Regions from separate parts of the Mycobacterium sp. NGS56 genome, predicted to be linked through region 2. Evidence: riboswitches for the same ligand, from Rfam matches in the RefSeq annotation. Region 2 holds a riboswitch; the other holds the start of a gene.
What was found. A riboswitch is a leader RNA that binds a small molecule or an ion and turns the genes downstream of it on or off. The one in region 2 is predicted to bind magnesium.
Positions count from the first base shown of each region.

Region 1 (5,677 bases), on a different contig from region 2:
GGTCCGGACTACGTTCAGCTGGCCGTCGATCTGGGCGTGGCGCCCGAGCGTATCGACACCATCATCTCGTTTCAGAAGGCGGGCGAGGTGGGCGCCAAGGCCGAGGGCAGCATGGAAGCCTCGACGCCCGAGGTGCTCGCGGAGATGGCCGACCTGATCGTCTCGGGCGCCATCGAGTTCGACATCGCCGCGACCTACCCGCTGGACCGGGTAGCTGACGCTTATGCCGAACTCGAGCAGCGGCACACGCACGGGAAAATTGTTCTGCTGCCAACCAACTCAGAATGAGGCGGCCGGCCCGACAACACCGGCCTGCATGATCTTGATGATGACGAAAACTACCGCCACCACCAGGTAAACCCGCAGGGTCATCAGCCCCGCCCGGCGCATCGGTGACATCGTGGGCCGATCGAGCAGCGCGACGTTGGGGGTTTGCCAAGCCGACCGGTCCTGGCGCCGTACCGCCCGTCTCTCGGCACGCGTCAGCGACGAAGCGTCCTCGAGTTCGTCGACCTCTTGCGGGTCCAGGCCGCCACCGAGCGTCCGCGCGATGGCTTCGGCCTCGGTCAGGTGCCGGTGTCGTGTACCCATGATGATCAGCGCGGCACCGCCGACGATGCCGAGCGCCGCGCCGGCCGCGAGACCAGCCTCGATGGTGGTCGTCGACAGATCGGGGAAGAAGGTGGCCGCCGTCAGCGCTAGCGACAGCAGCACCAGACACCACACGATGCTCCACGCAATGATGTTCTGTCGCACCGTGTTCACCCACGGCCCCAGCACCGCTCGGTCATTGCAGAGCAGCACCAGGAATACGGTGGCCGAGGGGAGCAGCACACCGGCGAGTGCCTGTACGCCCTGGGTCACCAGGCCCAGGACGTGGTTGGGACTGAAGGAGATCGCCGCCGACACCGCGAGTAGTATCGCGTAGCCGCCGTAGAACAGCGGGGCCTCGCGGATCTTCCAATGCAACGAGTGCCGCTTACCCATAGCATCACCGACCGCATAGGTGGTCGCCAGGCCGACGGCGTTGGCGCCGATCAGCGACGCGTCCAGCAGGATGATCGCGAACAGCACCCCCACCGCGCGACCCAGATGCTTCGACAATCCCGCCGCGACCGCGCCCGCATCGGTGAAGTGACCCGCATCGGCGGTGCCGGTCAATCCGAACGCCGCCACGGCCATCAGCGCCGTCGCGCCGACCATGACCACAACGATTCCTATCGCCAAATCCGCTCGGCCGTAAGGGATCCAGCGGGCGGTGATGCGCTTGTCCACCACGTTTGACTGCTGGAAGAACAGCTGCCACGGCGCGACCGTCGTGCCCACGATCGCGACCACCAGCAGCAACACCGTCGAGTTGAGACCGCCGGGGAATTGCGGGATCAGGCCGGCCACGGTTGCTTTGGCGGTCGGATGCACCAGGAACACCATCGGAAAGATCAGCACATTCACCGCGATCAGGAGGAACATCAACCTCTCCCAACGGCGAAACGAGCCGCCGGCCACCACGGCGAACAGCAGCACGGCGGCGGCCGGGACGGCGATGATCTTCGGGCAACCCAGGAAGCCGAGAGCCAATGCGACACCGATGAATTCGGTGACGATCGTCAACGCGTTCAGGACCAGCAGATCACCAACGCTGAAGGCGCCCCAGAACTTGCCGAACCGCTCGAATATCAAGCGCGCGTGCCCAACCCGGGCCACCGCACCTAGCCGCAGTACCATCTCCTGGTTCACGTACAGCACCGGGACCAGCAGTGCCAACGTCCACAACAGGCCCATGCCGTAGTTCTGGCCCGCCTGCGCGTAGGTCGCGACGCCACCGGCGTCGTTGTCACCCACCATGACGATGAGCCCGGGCCCGGTGATCACGGCCAACGTCCGCAGCCGCCGCCAGCGTCCACTGGACGCGCCGTCCCCGTCGCGCCGGATGCGCCCGAACGCGCCGACGATGTCGCCGACGTGCGCGGAATCCACCACGGCCGGGCGTCGGGCCGGCAAGGATGCGCCCTCCGGCGCGCTAGAGGTCCCGCCGACCACCGGGGTGCGGCGGCCGCCGCCGGTGTCGATCGAAGTCATTGCATTCTCGCTATCTGGGGCGATTCTCACGTCGCGGGGACGCATTGGTGATGCGGCGTTCAACGAGCCTGGGGCGACGGGCGCCGCTGGGACGCCCGCCGCCCAGGCAGTGGTTCAACGGTGGTTACTGTCGGAACCCGCGACGTGGCCACCCAGCGATGCGGTGACCATCGCGATCGGCATCCGCGAGACGTACAGGTTGGCCCGCTCCTGCGGGGTCAAGCTGGCCCGCCGGTGAAACCTGTTGGCCACCAACCGGCCTGCCCGCAGCATCGACCGTCCACGCTCGGATGCCGCAGAAAAACGGTGCGTGACGACAAAAGCCATGATCTTCTCCTGACAGGAGCCCGATCGGCGTCGGCACGGGTGTCAACCGCGCAAGACCAACGAGGTCAGGCGGTGAAAGAAATGCCGGAACCGGATCGGGACAAGACGGATTTCGGATACGGACTATCGCCAGGACTCATCTCGCCCTCACCTCCTCACGGCCAAGACACACGCGGGTGTCGCCACATTCACCTGAACGAAAGAGGTTGGAAAGACCCACGACACAAACCGCGGGCCGCACCCCTCTCGTCGGAGCTTCGGCACTGCACGGCGTATCCGTAACATTCCGGAAGCCACTTGGGCTCAACCCTTGGGTCCGGGAAGAGCTGTCCTGACCCGGGGCGTCTCTCGACGTTCGGGGTCAGTGGCCTGTATCCATGCAGACGCCTCACCTACCGAGGTGCTTGCGGGGTCCATAGTGACACCGGTGCGCGGCGTCGTCAAACCGCTTAGCGGATCCCTGACACCCTCCGCGGCTCTCCCAGCGCCCGCTAAGGACGCGCGCCTAGGCTCGGTGCCATGACCACTACGTTGCAGGACGCCCGGGTCGCTTCGACGCTCGACCGCATGTATGCGGAGGCGAAAAACCAGATGGCGCTGTTGCGCGAGCGGCGCGGCGCGTTCGACCGGCCGATGACCACGCAGGAACGCACCGAGGCGATGAGCGAGTTCTACATCCCGGTGACGCGGGACGCCGGCCGGCTGCTGTATTCGCTGGTGCGGGCCACCCGTCCGGCCACCGTCGTCGAATTCGGCATGTCGTTCGGCATCTCTGCGCTGCATCTGGCCGCCGCGGTGCGCGACAACGGCGCCGGCCGGGTGGTGACCACCGAGCTGAGCGACACCAAGATCGCCGCGGCCAAGCAGACGTTCGCCGAGACCGGCCTGGACGACGTCATCACCATCCTGGAAGGCGACGCGCTGTCCACGCTGGCGGACTTGGGGGGACCGGTCGATTTCGTGTTGCTCGACGGCTGGAAAGACCTGTACTTACCCGTGATCGAGATGCTGGAGCCCCGCCTGTCCACGGGTGCACTGGTCATCGCCGACAACGCCAGCTCGGCCGACCTGGCGCCCTATCTCGATCGCGTGCGCAACCAGGACAACGGCTACGTCAGCTTCAACTTCCAGGTCCGCGAGAGCGATAGCATGGAGATCAGCTGCCGCACAAGCGATTAGGGTCTAGCGCAGCGATTCCTCGAGCCACGGCGTGAGCCACTTCACCCCTTCGGGGGTGAGGTGAACGCCATCGCTGCGCACCTTGATGCCATCGACCTTGGGGGTATAAACCCCGTCGGGGCACAGCTTCTTGTTCAGATCGAGGATCGCGACTCCTCGATGGTGGCTCACGGTCTTGCGCAACATGGTGTTCCACAGGTTGACCCGATCCGGCTGGTCCTCCGGATACAGCCGGCCGTCCGGCTTTTCACCGCCCCGGCTGTAGGGAACGGTAGCAACCACCACGCGGACACCGGTAGCGCCCACGATGTTCAGCGCCCGTTCGAGCTCACCGTTGAGGTAGGCGTCGAAGGTCGGGTCGCCGATGTGAGTCCACTGGCCCTCGTTGACCCGGTCCACCGTCTCCCAGCGGCCGATGACGAGCAACGCGACGTCTGGCTGGTCGCGGCTGACCTGGGTCGACCAACGAATCGGCCAGCCGTCGCACTCGGACCGTTGCTCCAGAGTCTGGCCGATGTAGCGGTACGGCGTGCCACGCACCAGGCTGCATCCGATGACAGTGTGGTCGAGGAACGTGAACCCGGGCGTCGGGGGCAGGTAGTGCATCCAGGTCCACCCGATCGAATCACCGAACACCGAGACGGTGAACGGCCGGTTGGCGTCTCGAGGCCGGCTCGCGCCGGGCGGCGACGGCGAGACCGCCGCGACGGCCGAGACGCCGGGCGGTAGCCCGGTCTCCCGCAGGCCGGGCCCGGTGCCCACCGGAATCACCAACAGAGTCACCGCGGCCGCACTGGCAACGCTCGCGGCCGCCAGCGGCAACAGCGGCACCCGCGCCGGGCGCCATCGCCGAATGGGTTGTTCGAGCAGCCAATACGACGTTGCGGCAATCAACAGCGTGGCGCCACACCGGGCAGCGAATAGCGGCAGACCCGACCATCCGGTGCGTTCGCCGTTCAGCGCCAAGAAGATTGGCCAATGCCACAGATAGACCCCATAGGAGATGGTTCCCAGCCCCACCAGTGGGCGCAACGCGAGCGCGTGCGCGACGACTCCGCGCTGCTCCAGGGCGACGGGTGCGATGACGATCACCGCCGCAATCGCGACTCCAATCAGCAAGCCGTGGCGGAATTCTCCGCCGGCCCCGGTGGCGTAGTGCGTCGCCGCGGCCAATCCGGCCAAACCCAACAGCGGCAGAACCCGGGCGACCCGGCGCCCCCACCGCGTGCGGATCATGCACCAACCGCGGTTCATCGACGGCCAGTCACGCACCAACAGGGCGGCGGCCGCGGCACCGATCAGCAACGCCTGCGCGCGGGTATCGGTGCCGAAGTAGATCCGGTCGCGGGTGCCATCCGACGCCGAGACGATGGCCAGGGCCGCCGAAGCCAGGGCACCGAGGGTGGCGATCAGGAAAGTGGCGAAGCGCACACCACCGACGGTGGCCCGGGAACAGCGGCGCCTCGCGCGGGCGGCGAGCAGTAGGGTGACCGCGATGAGCAGCACCGGCCAGACGAAGTAATACTGCTCCTCCACCGCGAGTGACCAGGTGTGCTGCAGGGGCGAGGGTGGAGCGCCCTGGGTGAAGTAGTCGGTCTTCTGGGCGACGAATCGCCAGTTCGCCATCCACACGAAGGCGGCAATCGCGTCGTCGCGCAGGCCGGTCAGCGACCGGTCGGGCAGCAGCTGGCGGGCGGCGGCCACGGTGAGCACCATGAGCACCAGTGCGGGCAGCAGCCGGCGCGCGCGCCGGATCCAGAAGCCGGTCAACTCGATACGACCGCTGCGTCCCAGCTCGTCCAGGAGCAGCGAGGTGATCAGGAATCCGCTGAGAACGAAAAACACGTCGACGCCGATGAATCCGCCGCTGACGCCCGGGATGCCGCCGTGCCCGATGAGCACCAGCGCAACCGCGATCGCGCGCAGCCCGTCGAGTGCCGGGATTCCACTGGCCCGCTCCGGCCGGTCCCAGATCGCCAACCGGCCAACCCGGCGCACCGGGGCCACCCATCGGGGCCGAGTACGGCGAGCCGGCGCGGGGTGAGACCCGCCCGGCTCTGTGCTTGCTGTCAGCGCGCCGTAACTACCATTT
Region 1 is NZ_JCALCQ010000011.1:26,732-32,408, reverse strand. It holds gene AC5Y4F_RS21255 (NADP-dependent oxidoreductase) at 1-288, shown strand, start outside; gene AC5Y4F_RS21250 (NRAMP family divalent metal transporter) at 280-2,079, opposite strand; gene AC5Y4F_RS21245 (hypothetical protein) at 2,194-2,406, opposite strand; M-box (ykoK) riboswitch at 2,641-2,813, opposite strand; gene AC5Y4F_RS21240 (O-methyltransferase) at 2,926-3,585, shown strand; gene AC5Y4F_RS21235 (acyltransferase family protein) at 3,589-5,583, opposite strand.
Region 1: another riboswitch for magnesium. It lies ahead of AC5Y4F_RS21245 (hypothetical protein); the one in region 2 lies ahead of AC5Y4F_RS23955 (Rv1535 family protein).

Region 2 (5,677 bases):
ATGCTCGGGGTACCAGGTGATCTGCTGGTTGAGTTCGACCATGCGGTCCCGGAATTCGGTGACCGCGACGAACCACGACGACACCGCCCGATAGATCAGCGGATTGCGGCAGCGCCAGCAATGCGGGTAGGGGTGCTCGTAGGTTTCGTGGCGAAGCAGTATCGCACCGTTGGCCGCGACGGGACCGCTACCGTTTTTCAGGTCGCGGATGATGTGCGGGTTGGCGTCGAAAACGTGCTGTCCCTGGTAATCCGGGACCGCTGCGTCAAACCGGCCCTTGGAATCGACCGGCGTGACCGGGGCGATGCCGGCCTTGTCGGTGGTTGCCATGTCGTCCTCGCCGTAGGCCGGCGCGATGTGCACGATGCCGGTGCCGTCCTCGGTGGTGACGAAGTCGCCGGGCAGCACCTGAAATGCGTTCGCCGTATCCATGAAATACGCGAACGGCGGGAGGTAGCGGGTGCCGAGCAGGTCCGCGCCGAGATAACTGGCGAGGATCTCCGGTTCTTCACCCAACTCCCGGGCGTAAGCGGCCAGTCTCGGTTGCGCGAGGACGAAACGACGCCCGTCGGCTTTTACCTCGACGTAGGTCACGTCGGGGTTGACGGCGACGGCGAGGTTGGACGGCAGGGTCCACGGTGTCGTCGTCCACACCAGCAGGTGGGCCCCGTCCAACGGTCCGCCGACCACCTTGAACCCCACCGTAAGGGCGGGGTCCTGCCGGCTCTGGTACACGTCGTCGTCCATCCGCAATTCGTGGTTGGACAACGGCGTTTCGTCGCGCCAGCAGTACGGCAGCACCCGGTAGCCCTCGTAGACCAGCCCCTTGTCCCACAGCTGTTTGAACGCCCAGATCACCGACTCCATGTAGGGCAAATCCAGCGTCTTGTAGTCATTGTCGAAGTCGACCCAGCGCGCCTGGCGGGTGACGTAGGCCTGCCACTCGTCGGTGTAGCGCAGCACCGAGGCGCGGCAAGCCTCGTTGAACGCGGCGATGCCCATGTCGTCGATCTGCGATTTGTCGGTGATGCCCAGTTGGCGCTCGACCTCGAGTTCGGCCGGCAGGCCGTGGGTGTCCCAGCCGAAGCGGCGCTCCACCTTGTAGCCGCGCATGGTGCGGTAGCGCGGGACGATGTCCTTGACGTAGCCGGTGAGCAGGTGCCCGTAGTGCGGCAGCCCGTTGGCGAACGGCGGCCCGTCGTAGAACACGTATTCCGGTGCGCCGTCACGACGCGCGATGCTGGCGCGGAAGGTGTCGTCGCGAGCCCAATAGTCCAGCACCTCGAGCTCGAGCGCCGGGAAGTCGGGCGCCCCTGGCTTCGGGTACGCCTGGACGGAATCCGCGGGCTGAGCCTTTAGGTCGGCTTCGGAGCCGGATGTATCGGTCACTGTGCGCGTTGTCTCCTGTGCCACGGTGCAAACCGGGGACGACGATGCGCTGGCTGCGCGAGCGCCGCGGTACCACCCCGCTTGCCGCGCTTTCGCGTGGCCACTCGATCGCGGCTGTGACGGGCCTACCCGTTCGGTTCTACTGAGCCGCCGACGGCTGTTCTTCCGAAGGCTCCCCGGTGATGGCCGGATCGACGCCAGTAAGACGATTCTACGAAGACCCGCAAATACGTTTCTCGACGCCTCTCACGGTTGGGCCGTCAGGCCCGCACTTCGAGGACACCAGCTCGCCACAGCGCGGCGTACACGTGACGCAGCGGAACGCTCAGCAGGCGAGCCGCGCCGTCCACCAGCGGGTCGCCACCGGCGCCGAATCGGGGGGTGTCGCCACGGCGGCGGTCCTTGGCCACCGGAGCGGGAGCCGGAAACGTATCGGTGTCGCGCACCACGGTCAGCATGCGGGCGGGCGCTACGGTCGTTACTTCGTCGTAGAAGGCTGCGGTCATTTTCGCTCCTAGAGGGAGATCCGACGGGGACTCATTGGACAGACGTATGTGTCCCGTCCCGTGGCGGTTCCGATCTCAAAACGCTTGGCCGAGAACGACTCAGCGTTGCGAACGACTCAACCGAGAAGGTCGCGCCGGAGACCGGATCGGGACGAGACACCGTTCGGACTTCGGTCCGGACTATCGCTTGAACTCATGTGTCCCTCACCTCCTCGCGGTCACGACGCATGCGCGGGTCGCATGCAATCTATGCGCAGCAGAGGAACAGAATCCGACGACCGTCGGAGATCCGCACCCCTCTCGTCAGAGCTTCGGCACCACACGACGTGTCCTGGCCCAGAAACACAATCCGAGCCGGAAGCCACCTGGGCTCAACCCTTAAGCCGGGAGGAGCTGTCCTGACCCGGGGCGTCTTTCGACGTTCGGGGTCAGTGGCCTGTATTCGTGTAGACGCCTCACCTAACGAGGTGCTTACCGGACCGATAATGCACGACGGGTATGACGCGGTCAAATCCCCCGATAGCGTGTCGGAAGATCTGTACGCATTCGCCAGGGGTGCCCACAGCATTCGGCCAGGCCCACCGGGTTGACCTGGGCGTTTGCCGTACCAGTGGGCAGGGAAACGTCAGTGCGGCGCGGCTGGTCCGCGGGGCATCACGTCTCGACCAGGCCGTCGAGGCGGCCGATGGTGTCGATGAACTCGTCGACCATGTCGAGCACGACAGAGCGCGTCGGGCGGACCCGATCCAGCGAGCCCACCACCTGTCCGACAAAGTAGGTAGCCAGCTCACGCGCCTTTGCGCCCTGATGGGCGGCGGCTTGGTTGATGCGCACCTGCGGCTCGGTGATCAGCGCGGTCTGCAACGGCATGCCCAGCGGATCCGGGTTTTCCGGCCGCTCCCACTCGTCGGTCCAGGCCGTGCGCAGCATCCGCGCCGGCTTGCCCGTCATCGAGCGCGACCGCACAGTGTCCGACGAGGTGGCGGCCAGGAACTTCTCCTTGACCACGGGCACCGTCTCGGCCTCTTCGGTGGTCAGCCACACCGAGCCGCACCACACGCCCTCGGCGCCCAGAGCCAGCGCCGCGGCGATCTGGCGGCCGCGGGCGATGCCGCCGGCGGCGAGGACGGGCACCGGCGCCACGGCATCGACGACCTCGGGCACCAAAACCATGGTTGCCACCTCGCCGGTATGACCGCCCGCCTCGGTGCCCTGCGCGACGATCAGGTCGACGCCGGCGGCGGCGTGGCGTTGCGCGTGCCGGGTGGTACCGGCCAGCGCGGCCACCACCACGTTCTGGTCGTGCGCCCGACGGACGAGGTCCGCCGGGGGCGGCCCGAGCGCGCTGGCGATCAGCCGGATGTTGTGGGAGAAGGCCACGTCGAGCAGCGGCTCGTACGCCTTGGGCGAGACGCTCAGACCGCCCAAGGAGCCGCGCGGTTCCTCGGCGGTCGCCGTGACGCCGTAGCGGGCCAGGAGGTCCTCGACGAACGCGCGATGCTCGTCGGGCAGCAGGGTGCGGGCCTTTGTGGTGTCGATGCCGCCCTGCTCGGCACCGACGTATTTGGGCGGCAGCAGTAGGTCGACCCCATAGGGTTTGCCCCCGGTCTGTTCCTCGATCCAGGTCAGCTCGCTCTGCAGCCGTCGGGGACTGTGCGCGGTCGCGCCCAGGACCCCGAAGCCGCCGGCGTTGGTCACAGCCGCCACCACGTCGCGGCAGTGGCTGAAGGCACAGATCGGGAATTCCACTCCGAGCATCTCGGCGACCCTGGTTCTCATTGCCCGACGCTAAGGAGCTACGGATTGATCTGTCAATCGATTGCGCCTACGCGGGCTGTCGACCGTCCGGCGGCCAACTGGACACGCCCTCTTCGAGCGGGACCCGGAGGCTATCCAAAATCGACGCAACCATTCGCCACGCGCCGATGGCGGTGACGAGCTCGATGAGAACCGTTGTGTCGCCCTCTAATTCACGCTCGCAGGCCACCCAGCTCTCGGCGCTCACCGCACCGTCGCGCACCACGTCGTCGGTCGCGGCCAGCACAGCGCGCTCGGTGGGACCGAACCCGGCGTGGGTTTGCCAGTCGCGGACCCCGAGCAGGTCGTCGGGGGCCACGCCCAGCCTCGACGCGACCCGCCAGTGCTGTGTCCATTCGTAGTCGCACGCGGTGAGCCAGCCGATTCGCATGATCACCAACTCGCGCAACCGCGGGTCGAGCGCACCATGCCAGAGCATGGTGGCGAGCAGATCGTTGATCGCGCGCGCCAGCGGCGGATGGTTGAGAAGCACTTGGAAGATATGGAGTTCGGCCATGTAGTTGGGCACGGCAGCTTCGTCGGCGGCGGCTTTGGCCTCACCGGGCGGCAGTCCCGGGACACGGGCTGTGGTCATGGTCTGAGCATCCCACGCGTTCGGCGCAAACGCCGCCGACGCTCCCAGACGCTGGGCCAATGCCTAAGCGTCCAAGCGGGCGAACTGATTCTGCCGGTACTGCTCGACGCAGGCCGCTCGCCTGACCTTGCCGCTGGTGGTGATGGGGATCGAACCGGGAGCTACCACAACGAGGTCGGCCACACCCAAACCATGTGAATTGGAGATCGCCGAGGCGACTTCGCGTTTGACGGCCAACAGCTTTTCCGCCGCGACCTCTGCGCTATCGCCGTTCTTCTTGAACTCGATTATCGCGACGAGCTTTTCGGTCTCCTTGTCGGGGACCGCGATCGCCACGCAGCGGCCCCGCGTGATCTCCTGGATGGTCGCCTCGATGTCGTCGGGAGAGTGGTTGCGCCCGTAGACGATCAAAAGATCCTTGATGCGGCCCATGACGAACATCTCGCCATCCGAAATGAAACCCAGATCACCGGTCCGCAGCCACGGCCCCTCGGGGGTGCCCACCGATGGACTGACAAGTTTCGCGCGGAACGTTTTCTGCGTTTCATCGGGTTTGCCCCAGTAACCCGTCGCGACGTTGTCGCCGTGCACCCAGATCTCCCCGGTCGTTCCGTCCGAGCACTCGGTGCTGGTCTCGGGATCGACGATCCGCACCGTCGGCGACTGCGGCAGCTCATAGCCGACCAGCGGGGTGCCGGCGCTGGCACAACGCTCCGCACGGCCGGCGGACAACGCATCGGAGTCAAAGCGAGCGATCCGTGGGGGCTGACCCGACGCGCTGGTCGCCACGTACACGGTTGCCTCGGCCAGCCCATACGAGGGACGAATGGCCCTGTGGTCCAGATTGAACTCGGCGAACCGCTCGGTGAAACGCCGCACCGTCGCCGCATGGATGCGTTCGCTGCCACTGATGAACGCCAGAACGTCGCCGAGATCAAGCCCGGCCATGTCGTCGTCCGTGGTTTTTCGTACCGCCAGTTCGTAGGCAAAGTTCGGTCCTGCCGTGGCGGCGCGCCTATGGGTTGCCATCAGTTGCATCCAGCGTGCGGGGCGTTGGAGGAAAGCCACCGGGCTCATGAGAACGGCGTGCACCCCGCCGAGGATCGGCTTGCAGATTCCGGCCATCAGGCCCATGTCGTGATAGAACGGCAGCCACGACACGACGGTCATGTCCATGCCGGTATCGGCGAAGTAGGCCTGCACCCACTGTTGGAAGTTGGCCAGCACGTTTTCATACGAGATCATGACGCCGGCGGGCCGGCGCGTCGATCCGGACGTGTATTGCAGGTAGGCGGTATCGGACCGAGCGCTGCCGCCGTCCGAGGCTGCGTGCGAGTCCAGGTCCAGGGCGTCGATCTCGATGACCGACGGACGGGAATCACCGTTGCGC
Region 2 is NZ_JCALCQ010000015.1:19,562-25,238, reverse strand. It holds gene ileS (isoleucine--tRNA ligase) at 1-1,389, opposite strand, end outside; gene AC5Y4F_RS23955 (Rv1535 family protein) at 1,650-1,895, opposite strand; M-box (ykoK) riboswitch at 2,184-2,369, opposite strand; gene AC5Y4F_RS23950 (NAD(P)H-dependent flavin oxidoreductase) at 2,550-3,674, opposite strand; gene AC5Y4F_RS23945 (carboxymuconolactone decarboxylase family protein) at 3,721-4,287, opposite strand; gene AC5Y4F_RS23940 (AMP-binding protein) at 4,351-5,677, opposite strand, start outside.